2 regions of the Actinoplanes sp. SE50/110 genome follow, and region 2 is predicted to be linked to the other one. Evidence: predicted binding sites of a transcription regulator. Region 2 holds the regulator's gene; the other holds the start of a gene.
What was found. Region 2 encodes HrcA, which represses chaperone genes, less so after heat shock. Its sites were predicted from a motif close to GGTTNGCACNCTCNNNNNGAGNGTGCNAACC; they were not measured.

Region 1 (5,995 bases), 630 kb from region 2:
GGGTCGCCCGGCGCGGCACGGCGGCCAGCGGACCGCACCAGAAGGCCGCCTCCACCAGGTCGCCGCCGACACTCACCCACTCGCCCTCGGCGCCCGGCGGCAGCAGCCCGTGGTCGATCCCCGGGGCCAGCTTGAGCACCGTGCGGGGGACCCGGCCGGCCAGTCCGGCGACGAAGTCCCAGGGCGGCGAATACGACTTCGGGTCGAACACCCGGCCGCGGCCGCTCTGCCGGCGGGCCGGATCGGCGAAGACCGCGTCGAACCTCTCCACCGTGACGGTGGTGGCGTCGGCGCAGGTCACGGTGATCCGGTCGGCCAGGCCGGCGGCGTGCGCATTCGCCGCGGCGAGGGCGGCGGTGGCCGGGTCGGCGTCCACCGCGTACACCGTGATCCCGTGCCGCGCGGCGGCGAGCGCGTCGGCGCCGAGGCCGCAACCGAGATCGGCGAGGCTGGTGACGCCGGCCGCCACCAGCCGGGCCGCCCGGCGATCCGCGACCACCGCCCGGGTGGCCTGCTCCAGGCCGTGCCGGGTGAAGAACATTCCGGCGGCGTCCGGGCCGAATTTCATCGCCGCCCGGCGGCGCAAACTAGCCTGGGTGAGTGCGGCTGCGGCCAGCTCCGCGCCGAAGCCCCGGGCCCGCAGGGCCGAGGCCGCGGCGAGCGGCTCGCCGTCGCCCATCCCGGTCGCCACGGCCAGGGCCTGCTCACCTTCCGGGGTCTGCAGCAGAGCAAGGAGTTCAGGGGTCACACCAGGCATTCTCCCCGGCGTGACAGGTTGGCACTCTGGTTGACGGAGTGCTAGTTCCGGCATAATCTCCGGTTAGCACTCTCAACATGAGGGTGCCAGCCGCCCCGGCCCTGCCGAGGTGGCTAGGCACCAGGCGGACCGGCACCCGCGACGACGGCCCCGCCCGGTGGCATGAGGCATTGACCGGCCTGGCTCATGGCCGGCGAAACCTGTACCCAGGAGGGTATGCCCGTGACTACCGCGACCAAGGTTGCGATCAAGCCGCTCGAGGACCGCATCGTGGTCCAGGCCAACGAGGCGGAGACCACCACGGCGTCGGGCATCGTGATCCCCGACACCGCGAAGGAGAAGCCGCAGGAGGGCACCGTCCTCGCCGTCGGCCCCGGCCGGATCGACGACAAGGGCAACCGCGTCCCGCTCGACGTCAAGGTCGGCGACGTGGTCCTGTACTCGAAGTACGGCGGCACCGAGGTCAAGTACGCCGGTGAGGAGTACCTGGTGCTCTCCGCCCGCGACGTCCTCGCGGTCATCGAGAAGTAAAGACCTGACTGACTGCGCAGACGCCCTGTTCCGGATCTTCGGGGCAGGGCGTCGGTGCGTGAAGGGACCACTACATGGCGAAGATCCTCAGCTTCTCTGACGACGCCCGGCACCTCCTGGAGCACGGCGTCAACACGCTCGCCGACACGGTCAAGGTCACTCTCGGCCCGCGCGGCCGCAACGTCGTCCTGGACAAGAAGTTCGGCGCTCCGACGATCACCAACGACGGCGTGACCATCGCCAAGGAGATCGAGCTCACCGACCCGTACGAGAACCTCGGCGCCCAGCTGGTCAAGGAGGTGGCGACCAAGACCAACGACGTCGCCGGCGACGGGACCACCACGGCGACCGTGCTCGCCCAGGCGCTGGTCCGCGAGGGCCTGCGCAACGTCACCGCGGGCGCCAACCCGATCGGCCTCAAGCGCGGCATGGACCTGGCCGCCGAGGTCGTCTCCAAGGCGCTGCTGGCCAAGGCCGTCGAGGTCGCCGACCACAAGGCGATCGCGAACGTGGCCACCATCTCGGCCCAGGACGCCACCATCGGTGAGCTGATCGCCGAGGCGATGGACCGGGTCGGCCGCGACGGCGTGATCACCGTGGAGGAGGGCTCGGCGCTGCACACCGAGCTCGACGTCACCGAGGGTCTGCAGTTCGACAAGGGCTTCATCTCCCCGAACTTCGTGACCGACGCCGAGTCGCAGGAGGCGGTGCTGGAGGACGCGCACATCCTCCTCACCACCCAGAAGATCTCCAGCATCGAGGAGCTGCTCCCGCTCCTGGAGAAGGTGCTGCAGACCGGCAAGCCGCTGCTCATCGTGGCCGAGGACGTCGAGGGCCAGGCCCTGTCCACCCTGGTGGTCAACTCGCTGCGCAAGACCATCAAGGTCGCCGCGGTGAAGGCGCCCGGTTTCGGTGACCGCCGCAAGGCGATCCTGCAGGACCTGGCGATCGCGACCGGTGGCGAGCTGATCGCCCCCGAGCTCGGCTACAAGCTCGACCAGGTCGGCGTCGAGCAGCTGGGCAGCGCCCGGCGGATCGTCGTCGACAAGGAGAACACCACGATCGTCGACGGCGGCGGCAACTCCGCCGACATCGCCGACCGGGTCGCGCAGATCCGCAAGGAGATCGAGGCCTCGGACTCCGACTGGGACCGCGAGAAGCTCTCGGAGCGGCTGGCCAAGCTCTCCGGCGGCATCGCGGTGATCAAGGTCGGCGCCGCGACCGAGGTCGAGATGAAGGAGCGCAAGCACCGCATCGAGGACGCCATCGCGGCGACCAAGGCGGCCGTCGAGGAGGGCACCGTCCCGGGCGGCGGCGCCGCCCTCGCGCAGGTCGCCACGGAGCTCGACGGTGGTCTGGGGCTGACCGGCGAGGAGGCGATCGGCGTCTCGATCGTCCGCAAGGCGCTGGTCGAGCCGCTGCGCTGGATCGCGCAGAACGCCGGCCACGACGGTTACGTCGTGGTGGCCAAGGTCGCCGAGCTGGGCTGGGGCCACGGCCTCAACGCGGCCACCGACCAGTACGTGGACCTGGCCGCGGCCGGCATCATCGACCCGGTGAAGGTGACCCGCAACGCGGTCTCCAACGCCGTCTCGATCGCCGCGCTGCTGCTGACCACCGAGAGCCTCGTCGTGGAGAAGCCGGCCGAGCCGGCCCCGGCGGCTGCCGGCGGGCACAGCCACGGTCACGGGCACGGCCACCAGCACGGTCCCGGCTTCTGATCGGTTGCACTAGAAGGGCGCGTCCTGGCGGGGGCGCGCCCTTGCCATGTCCGGAGGCTTCTCCGGGGCTTCGCCACCGCCCTGCCAGGAGCGCCACAGGGCGGCGTACGACCCGTTCGCCGCCACCAGGTCGGCATGCGAGCCCAACTCGGTGATCCGGCCGTCCTCCACCACCGCCACCCGGTCGGCGTCGTGGGCGGAGAACAGGCGGTGCGCGATCGCCACCACGGTCCGCCCGTGCACCACGGCCGCCAGCGACCGTTCCAGATCACGGGCCGCCCCCGGGTCCAGCAGCGCCGTGGCCTCGTCCAGCACCAGCGTGTGCGGGCCGGCCAGGACCAGCCGGGCCAGCGCCACCTGCTGCGCCTGGGCCGCGGTCAGCACCTGCCCGCCGTCTCCGACCTCGGTGTCCAGCCCGTGCGGCAGCGCGTCGACCCACTCCAGGGCATGCACGGCGGCAAGCGCGGTGCGCACGTCCGGTTCCGGCGCGTCCGGCCGGGCCATCGCCACATTGTCGCGCAGCGTCCCGATGAAGATGTGATGCTCCTGACTGACCAGCGCCACCTCGGTGCGCAGCCGGTCCGGGGCGAGCGCACCCAGCGGCACGCCACCGACCGTGACACTGCCGGCGGTCGGCTGGTGCAGCCCGGCCAGCAGCCGGCCGAGCGTGGATTTGCCGGCGCCGGACGGGCCCACCACGGCCAGCCGCTCCCCCGGCCGCAACGTCAGGTCGACACCGTGCAGCACCTCACGGCCCGCCACGTAGCCGAAGCGCAGGCCGCGCACCTCGATCCGGGGACCGTCCGGGACCGGGGCGGCCGGCCGGGGCGGCTCGGCGGTCGCGGTCACCCCGAGCAGCCGGGCCAGCGAGGCCGCGCCCACCTGCAGCTCGTCCAGCCAGGAGAGCAGCCGGTCGAGGGGGTGGATCAGCTGCTGGACGTAGACGACGGCCGCGGTCAGCTGGCCCAGGCCGACCGTTCCGCGCAGATAGAGCCAGCCCCCGGTGAGCAGGGTCAGCACCATCGGCAGCACGTAGCTGACCTCGATCACCGGCCACCACACGGTGCGCAGGAAAAGCGTGTACCGCTCGGCCCGCCAGGACCGGTGCAGATCCCGGTCGGTACGCGCGATCCGCTGCCCCTGCCGGCCGAGCGCCTCCACCGTGCGGGCGCCCTCGACCGTCTCGGCCAGCCCGTCGGTGACGTCCGAGTACGCCGCGTTCTGCCGCAGATAGCCGGCCGGGGCGCGCCGCACGTACCACCGCGTGCCGGCCACCGTGATCGGCACCCCGATCAGCAGCGGCAACGCCAGCACCGGCGACACCGCGACCAGCGCGACCACCACCAGCCCACCGGTGAGCAGCGCGATCGTGGTCTCCGGCACGGCCAGCCGGACACATTTGGAGAGCGCGTCCACGTCCCGGGTGGTACGGGTCAGCAGGTCCCCGGTGCCGGCCGACTCGACCGTGCCCAGCGGCAGGGACAGCGCCCGGGCGATGAACTCCTCCCGGAGCCGGGCCAGCACCTGCTCGCCGAGCCGGGCCGAAGCCAGGTAGGCATAGCGCACCAGCACCGCCTGCACCAGCACGAAACCGGCCAGGGTGGCGGCCAGCCGGTTCAGCTCGGCCTCGTGCACCCCGCGCTGCACCCCCTGCACCAGCTCGCCGAGCAGGCGCGGGCCGGCCAGCCCGGCGCACGCGGCGAGCAGGTGCAGCCCGACCGTGGCCCGGAACATGCCGGGGTGGCTGCGGAACAGGGATCGGGCGTACCGCCAGGCCTGCGCGCGGCCGGCCACCGGAAGCGGACGGCTCACGACAGCTCCTCGCGCAGCACCACACGGGCGTAGCCGGGCTCGGCGGCGAGCAGCTCCGGATGCGCCCCGGCAGCGGTCACCCGGCCGCACTCCACGAAGAACACCCGGTCGGTGTGCGCCAGCACCAGCGGGCTGGAGGTGCAGACGACCGTGGTGCGGCCGGCCCGTACGGCGCGCAGCCGCTCGGCGATCCGGGCCTCGGTGTGCGCGTCGACCGCGTTGGTCGGCTCGACCAGGATCAGGAATTCCGGGTCGGCGACCAGCGCCCGGGCCAGCCGCAGCCGTTGCTGCTGACCGCCGGAGAACGACCGGCCGCGCTCGGCGACCACACTGTCCAGACCGCCCGGCAGACCGTCCACGATGTCCTGTGCCGACGCCGCCGCGAGCGCCTCGGCCAGCCGCGGGGTCCGGTGCGGATCGAGGTCGGCGCGCAGCCGCCCGGAGAACAGCCGCGCCTCGTTCTCCACCACCAGGATCCGCTCCCGCACCACCTCCAGCGGGATCGCGGTCAGCGGTGTGCCGTCCCAGGTGGCCCCGGGCGCGTACCGGCCGAGCCGGTCGGCGATCCGGGCGGTGTCGGCCGGATCCTCGGCCACGATCGCGGTGAGCCGGCCGGGCATGACCAGCACCCCGGAGAGGGGGTCGGCCAGTTCGCCGCCGGGCGGCGGTACCGTCACCGGCGGCTTCGCCGGCGGATCGGGCAGGTCACGGCGCAGGCCGAGCATGTCGGCGACCCGGCGGGCCGAGACGTGCCCGCGGGTCAGTTTGTCGATCGAGTCGGTGAGCTGCCGCAGCGGCGAGACCAGGAAGGCGGCGTACGCGTAGAACGACACCAACTGGCCGATCGAGATCCGGTGCTCGGCCGCGAACCGGGCCCCCAGCCAGGTGATCAGCACCAGCAACGTCCCGGGCAGCAGCACCTGGGCGGCCTCCAGCAGCGACTCCACCTCGGCGGTGCGCACCCCGGCCACCCGCAGCGCCTGCGACCGCTGCCGGTACCGCGCCACCATGACCGCCTCGCCGCCCACCCCGCGCAGCACCCGCAACCCGGTCACCAGGTCGGCGGCCTGCCCGGTGAGCCGGCCCTGCCGCTCCCGGTAGGTCTGCTGACGCGCGTGCAGCGGGCCGATCAGTCCACCTACGACGATCATCAGGGCCGGCACCCCGATCAGCA
Region 2 (5,995 bases):
GTCAGCGACCCGTTCCGCCGGGGGATGTTCGAGATAGCCCGAGCCACCTCGCAAGCCGAACGCGCCTGGCTCGAACGCACCCTCGCCACCCTGACGCCCTGACTCCACACCACCGCGCCGCCCCCACCACCGCGCCGCCCCACGCAGCGGCAGCGGCAGCGGCAGCGGCAGTGGCAGCGGCAGCGGCAGCGGCAGCGGCAGCGGCAGCGGCAGCGGCAGCGGCAGCGGCAGCGGCAGCGGCAGCGGCAGCGGCAGCGGCAGCGGCAGCGGCAGCGGCAGGCGAACTACCAGCGGCCCAGCCGGGTGGCGAGGACGGCGAGGGCGGCGACGCCCGCGGTCGAGGTGCGCAGGACGGTGCTGCCGAGGCGGACCGGAAGTGCCCCGGCGTCCCGGAATGCGGTCACCTCGGCGTCGCTGATCCCACCTTCCGGGCCGACCACCAGCACGATGTCCCCCGCATCGGGCAGGCCGACGGTGCTGAGCCGCTCGGTGGCTTCCTCGTGCAGCACGAACGCCGCGGACGCCTCCCCGATGCGGGCGCCGATCTGCTTCGTCGAGCAGTCCGGGTCCCCACCCACCAGCGGCAGCCAGGAGCGCCGGGCCTGCTTGGCCGCTTCCCGGGCGGTCGACGCCCACTTGTCCCGGGCCCTGTGCCCCCGATCGCCGCGCCACTGCGCGACCGACCGGGACGCCGCCCACGGCAGGATCTCGTCGACGCCGACCTCGGTCATCGCCTGCACGGCCAGTTCGCCGCGATCCCCCTTGGCGATGCCCTGCGCCACGGTCAGCCGCGGCGCCGCGGCCGGCTCCTGCCCCCGCTCCCCCACGGCGACGTCGACACTGCCCTTGCCCACGGCGACCACCTCGGCGAACGCCGTCCCACCCCGCCCGTCGGCGAGAATCAGCGTCTCCCCGGCCCGGAGCCGCTGCACGGTCGCGGCATGATGCCCCTCCGCCCCGTCCAGCGTGAAGAACGACCCGGACGGCAGGTTCTCGACCAGAAACAGCGGCGCAGACACCCCCCGAACGCTACCGCCCGCCCCGCCCCGCACCACCCGCCGGGCAGTCGACTCGGCTTTGCGATCCGACCGCGGCCGACAGCGGATGTGGAAGGGTGCGGCGATTGCTCGGGACGCGCAGCGGCCACATCGCCCGACTCGCTCGGCCCCGATGAGCAGCGATCAGTTGTCGGCCGGAGCGTACGACATCAAGACCTTGGTCTTGGCGAGCGGGAACGCCCAGAAAGCAGAAAGCGCGAGCGGTGATCAACCGACCACCACCCGCGCCCCTGGACGATCCGACCCTAATGGCCGTTGAAGGCATCCCTCATCCGGCTGAAGAAGCCCCCCTGCTTGCTCAGCTCGGCGATGTCCTCGCCGCGCGTCTTGGCGAAGTCGCGCAGCATCCGCTCCTGGTCGGCGGTCAGCTTGGTCGGCGTCTTGACGTCCAGATGGACGAAGAGGTCGCCCCGCCCCTGGCCGCGCAGATGTGGCACGCCCTTGCCGCGGATCCGCAGCGTGCTGGCCGGCTGGGTGCCCGCTTTGACCTCGATGTTCTCTTCGCCGTCGAGGGTCTTGATGGTCATCCGGGTGCCGAGCGCCGCGGCGGTCATCGGGAGGGTGACGCGGCAGTGCAGGTCGTCGCCCTTGCGGGAGTAGACGTCGTGCGGCCGCTCGTGGATCTCGACGTAGAGGTCGCCGGCCGTGCCACCGCCGGGGCCGACCTCGCCCTGCTGGGCCAGGCGGATCCGCATGCCGTCCTCGACACCGGCCGGGATCTTGACGGTGAGCGAGCGGCGGGTGCGGATGCGGCCGTCGCCCGCGCAGGTCGGGCACGGGGTCGGGATGACCGTGCCGTGACCGGAGCAGTTCTGGCAGGGGCGGGACGAGACGACCTGGCCGAGGAAGGTGCGCTGGACCGACTGGACCTCACCGCGGCCGCCGCACACCTCGCAGGTGGCCAGGTGGGTGCCGGGGGCGGTGCCGGCGCCGGAGCACTGGGTGCAGAGCACCGCGGTGTCGACGGTGATCGGGGCCTCGACGCCGAAGGCGGTCTCGACCAGGTCGAGTTCGAGGCGGAGGATCGCGTCGGCGCCGGGACGGGTCCGCGGGCGCGGGCCGCGGCTGCCGCCGCCGGCCGCGGTGCCGAAGAACGCGTCCATGATGTCCTGGAAGCCGACGAACGGGCCGGCGCCGCCGGGTCCGCCGCCGGGCATGCCGCCGCCGGGTGCGAGCGGGTCACCGCCGAGATCGACGATCTGCCGCTTCTGGTCGTCGGACAGGACCTCGTAGGCCGCGTTGATGTCCTTGAACTTCTCGTGTGCCTCCGGATCGGGGTTGACGTCCGGATGGTATTGCCGAGCCAGTTTGCGGTAGGCGCGCTTGATCTCGTCGTCGGTGGCTTCCCGGCTCACGCCGAGAATTCCGTAGTAGTCCTTGGCCACGGGGTTTGGAGTCCTCAATGTCTGCGCGGATCCGTCAATTCTGTGCCAACAGGTCGCCAACGTAGCGTGCCACTGCACGAACAGTAGCGATGGTGCCGGGGTAGTCCATCCGGGTCGGCCCCAGCACGCCGAGCCCACCAACGATCGTGGCACCCGGTCCGTAACCGGTGCTGACCACGGACGCCGACCGGAGGTTGTCGATCTCGTTCTCGTCGCCGATCCGGACCCGGGTGGTGCTGGGCTCCAGATCCCCGATCAGCTTGAGCAGGATGACCTCCTCCTCCAGCGCTTCGAGAACGGGGCGCAGCGTGCCCTGAAAGTCCAGCACACCGCCGCGGGTCAGGTTGGCCGTCCCGGCGAGTGCGAGGCGCTCCTCACTCCGGTCGACCAGAGTCTCCAGCAGCACGGTGGCCAGGCAGGCCATGTCACCGCGGCGCTCCGGAGCGCACTCCTCGACGAGTTTCTGCACCAGGGGCGGGGTGTCGGCGAGGCGCTGACCGGCGAGTTTCTCGTTGACCCGGCGGCGCAGGTCCCACACGTCGCCTTCCGGAACCGGGGCGGGCATCTCGACGAGGCGCTGCTCGACCCGGCCGGTGTCGGTGATCATGACGAGCATCAGCCGGGTGGTGGAGATCGGCACCAGCTCCAGGTGCCGCACCGAGGAGCGGGACAGGCTCGGATACTGCACGACCGCGACCTGGCGGGTCAGCGTGGCGAGCAGCCGGACGGTGCGGTGCACCACATCGTCGAGGTCGACGGCACCGACCATGAAGCGCTCGATCGCGCGGCGCTCGGCCGGGCTGAGCGGCTTGATCCGGGTGAGGCGGTCGACGAACAGCCGGTAGCCGGCGTCGGTGGGGACCCGGCCGGCACTGGTGTGCGGCTGCCGGATGTAGCCCTCCTCCTCCAGCACGGCCATGTCGTTGCGCACCGTGGCCGACGAGACGCCCAGCTGATGCCGCTCGACCAGCGCTTTGCTGCCGACCGGCTCGCGAGTCTTGACGTAGTCCTCGACGATTGCCCGCAACACCTCGAGCTTGCGGTCATCCAGACTCATATGACCCCTCCCCCTCTGGCACTCCCGCGGACAGAGTGCCAGTCTACGTCGCCGCTGGCTGCAGCGCGATGATCGAAAGGACGGACCGCTTCCGGTATTTACGGCGGCGGACCTACCGTGACAGTCATGGCGGAACCGAAACAGTACGGCCGACAGCCGCGACCCGGCTACAGCCTGGAGCGGAACTGGGTGATGACGGCACACGTCGGCGGTGCCGCGGGTGCCCTCCTGGGCGGCGTGGCGGGCTGGGTGGCGCCGCTGCTCGCCCTGCTCAACCAGGGTGGCCGGAGTCCGACGGTGCGGGCCGCGGCGGTCCAGGCGCTGAACTTCCAGATCCTCTGGACGATCGTCGCGCTGGTCGGCTGGGCGACCCGGTGGCTCGCGGTGGGCACCGTCATCGTGCCGGTCGCGGCGGCCGTGGCGGTCATCTTCGGCCTGATCGCCGGCACCCGGGCCCTGGGTGGCGAGCCGTACGACTACCCGGCCACCGCGCGGTTCATCAGGGAATGACGTCCCGGATCACCGCATCGGCCAGCAGCCGCCCGTTCAGGGTGAGCACCAACCGGCCCGCGGCGTAGGCCTCCGGATCGAGCAGGCCGTCGTCCAGCGCCTGTTTCGCGGCCTTCGCGTCGACCTTCGCCAGCGTGATGCCCTCCCGCAGGCGGACGCGCAGCATCACATCCTCGACGTGCCGATCCTCGGCGGTCAGCACCTCGCGGCCGTGCCCCGGGGAAAGACCCTCCTGCAAACGCCCGGCGTACGCCGACGGGTGCTTGACGTTCCACCAGCGGACCCCGCCGACGTGGCTGTGCGCCCCCGGCCCCAGCCCCCACCAGTCGGCCCCGGTCCAGTACAGCTCGTTGTGCCGGCAGTTGCCGCCCGGGCGCGCCCAGTTGGACACCTCGTACCACCCGAAGCCGGCGGCGGTGAGCGCCTGCTCGGCGGCCAGGTAGCGGTCGGCGGCCACGTCGTCCGAGGGGTAGGGCAGCTCGCCGCGGCGCATCCGCCCGGCCATCCGGGTGCCGTCCTCGACGATCAGGGCGTACGCGCTGACGTGGTCCACCCCGGCGTCGATCACGGTGCGCAGCGAGCGGTCGAAGTCCTCCGGCGTCTCCCCCGGGGTCCCGTAGATCAGGTCCAGGTTGACGTGCTCGAACCCGGCGCGGCGGGCCTCCTCGGCGGCGGCCGGGGCGCGGCCCGCGGTGTGCCGGCGGTCGAGGACCCGCAGCACGTGCTCGGCCGACGACTGCATGCCCAGCGAGATCCGGGTGAAGCCGGCCGCCCGCAGCGCCCGCAGCCCGGCCGGGTCCACCGACTCGGGGTTCGCCTCGGTGGTCACCTCGGCACCGGCCGCCAGCCCCCACGTCCGGTCGACGCCTTCCAGGATCCGGCCCAGGTCCGCCGGACTGAGCAGGGTCGGGGTCCCGCCGCCGACGAACACCGTGTCGACCCGGGCCGGCCGGATCACCCGGGCGGCCAGCTCCAGCTCGCGCAGCACGGTGCCGGCGTACTCGTCGCGGCTGGCTCCGCCGCCCAGCTCGCTGGCGGTGTACGTGTTGAAGTCGCAGTATCCGCACCGGCTGGCACAGAACGGCACGTGGACGTAGACGGCGAAACCCCGTCCGCCCACGTCGCGCGTGGCGTCGTCGGGGAGCGACCCGTCGTCGGGTACGGGTTCGCCATCGGGGAGTGCGCCGGCCATGCGGCAAGTCTGCCTTAGGGTGCCGGGATGGAATTGGTCCGTACCGTCACCGACGCCGGGGTGACCACCCTCACCCTGGACAGTCCCGCCAACCGCAACGCGCTGTCCCGCGCCCTGATCACCCAGCTGCTGGCCGCGCTCGGCGCCGCGGCCGCCGCGCCGGGCACCCGGGTGGTGGTGCTCTCGCACACCGGCCCGGTCTTCTGCTCCGGCGCCGACCTCAAGGAGACCGCCGCCACCCGGCCCGGTGAACGTCTGCCGGTCGAGCTGATGGCCGACCTGCTGGCCGCGCTCTGGGAGTTCCCCAAGCCGGTGGTCGCCCGGATCGCCGGACCGGCCCGGGCCGGCGGGCTGGGCCTGATCGGCGCGGCCGACATCGCGGTCTGCGCGGAATCGGCCACGTTCGCCTTCACCGAGGTGCGACTCGGGGTGATCCCGGCGGTGATCAGCGCCACCGTGCTGCCCCGGCTGTCGGCCCGGGCGGCGGCTGAGCTCTATCTCACCGGTGACGTCTTCGACGGGCGCCGGGCCGCCGAGATCGGCCTGGTCAGCGCGGCGGTTCCGGCCGAGGCGCTGGACGACGCGGTGGCCGGCTACTGCGCCTCGCTGATCCGCGGCGGGCCGCTCGCCCTGGCCGGCACCAAACAGCTGCTGCGCCGGGCGCGGTCGGAGTCCATCCGGGCCGAACTGGCTGATCTCAGTGACCGTTCGGCCGGATACTTCACCTCTCCGGAGGGCCGCGAGGGGGTCGCCGCACGTCAGGAACGACGGGAGCCGAACTGGGTCCCGACAC

Region 1: the regulator HrcA is predicted to act here: its motif matches at 819-849, upstream of groES (co-chaperone GroES).

What each region holds. Positions count from the first base shown of each region.
Region 1 covers NZ_LT827010.1:832,023-838,017, reverse strand. The annotation lists gene ACSP50_RS03780 (methyltransferase domain-containing protein) at 1-757, opposite strand, end outside; gene groES (co-chaperone GroES) at 974-1,288, shown strand; gene groL (chaperonin GroEL) at 1,363-3,009, shown strand; gene ACSP50_RS03765 (ABC transporter ATP-binding protein) at 3,019-4,821, opposite strand; gene ACSP50_RS03760 (ABC transporter ATP-binding protein) at 4,818-5,995, opposite strand, start outside.
Region 2 covers NZ_LT827010.1:1,466,491-1,472,485, reverse strand. The annotation lists gene ACSP50_RS06605 (PadR family transcriptional regulator) at 1-102, shown strand, start outside; gene ACSP50_RS06595 (16S rRNA (uracil(1498)-N(3))-methyltransferase) at 285-1,019, opposite strand; gene dnaJ (molecular chaperone DnaJ) at 1,304-2,443, opposite strand; gene hrcA (heat-inducible transcriptional repressor HrcA) at 2,478-3,500, opposite strand; gene ACSP50_RS06580 (DUF4870 domain-containing protein) at 3,627-4,010, shown strand; gene hemW (radical SAM family heme chaperone HemW) at 4,000-5,202, opposite strand; gene ACSP50_RS06570 (enoyl-CoA hydratase-related protein) at 5,230-5,995, shown strand, end outside.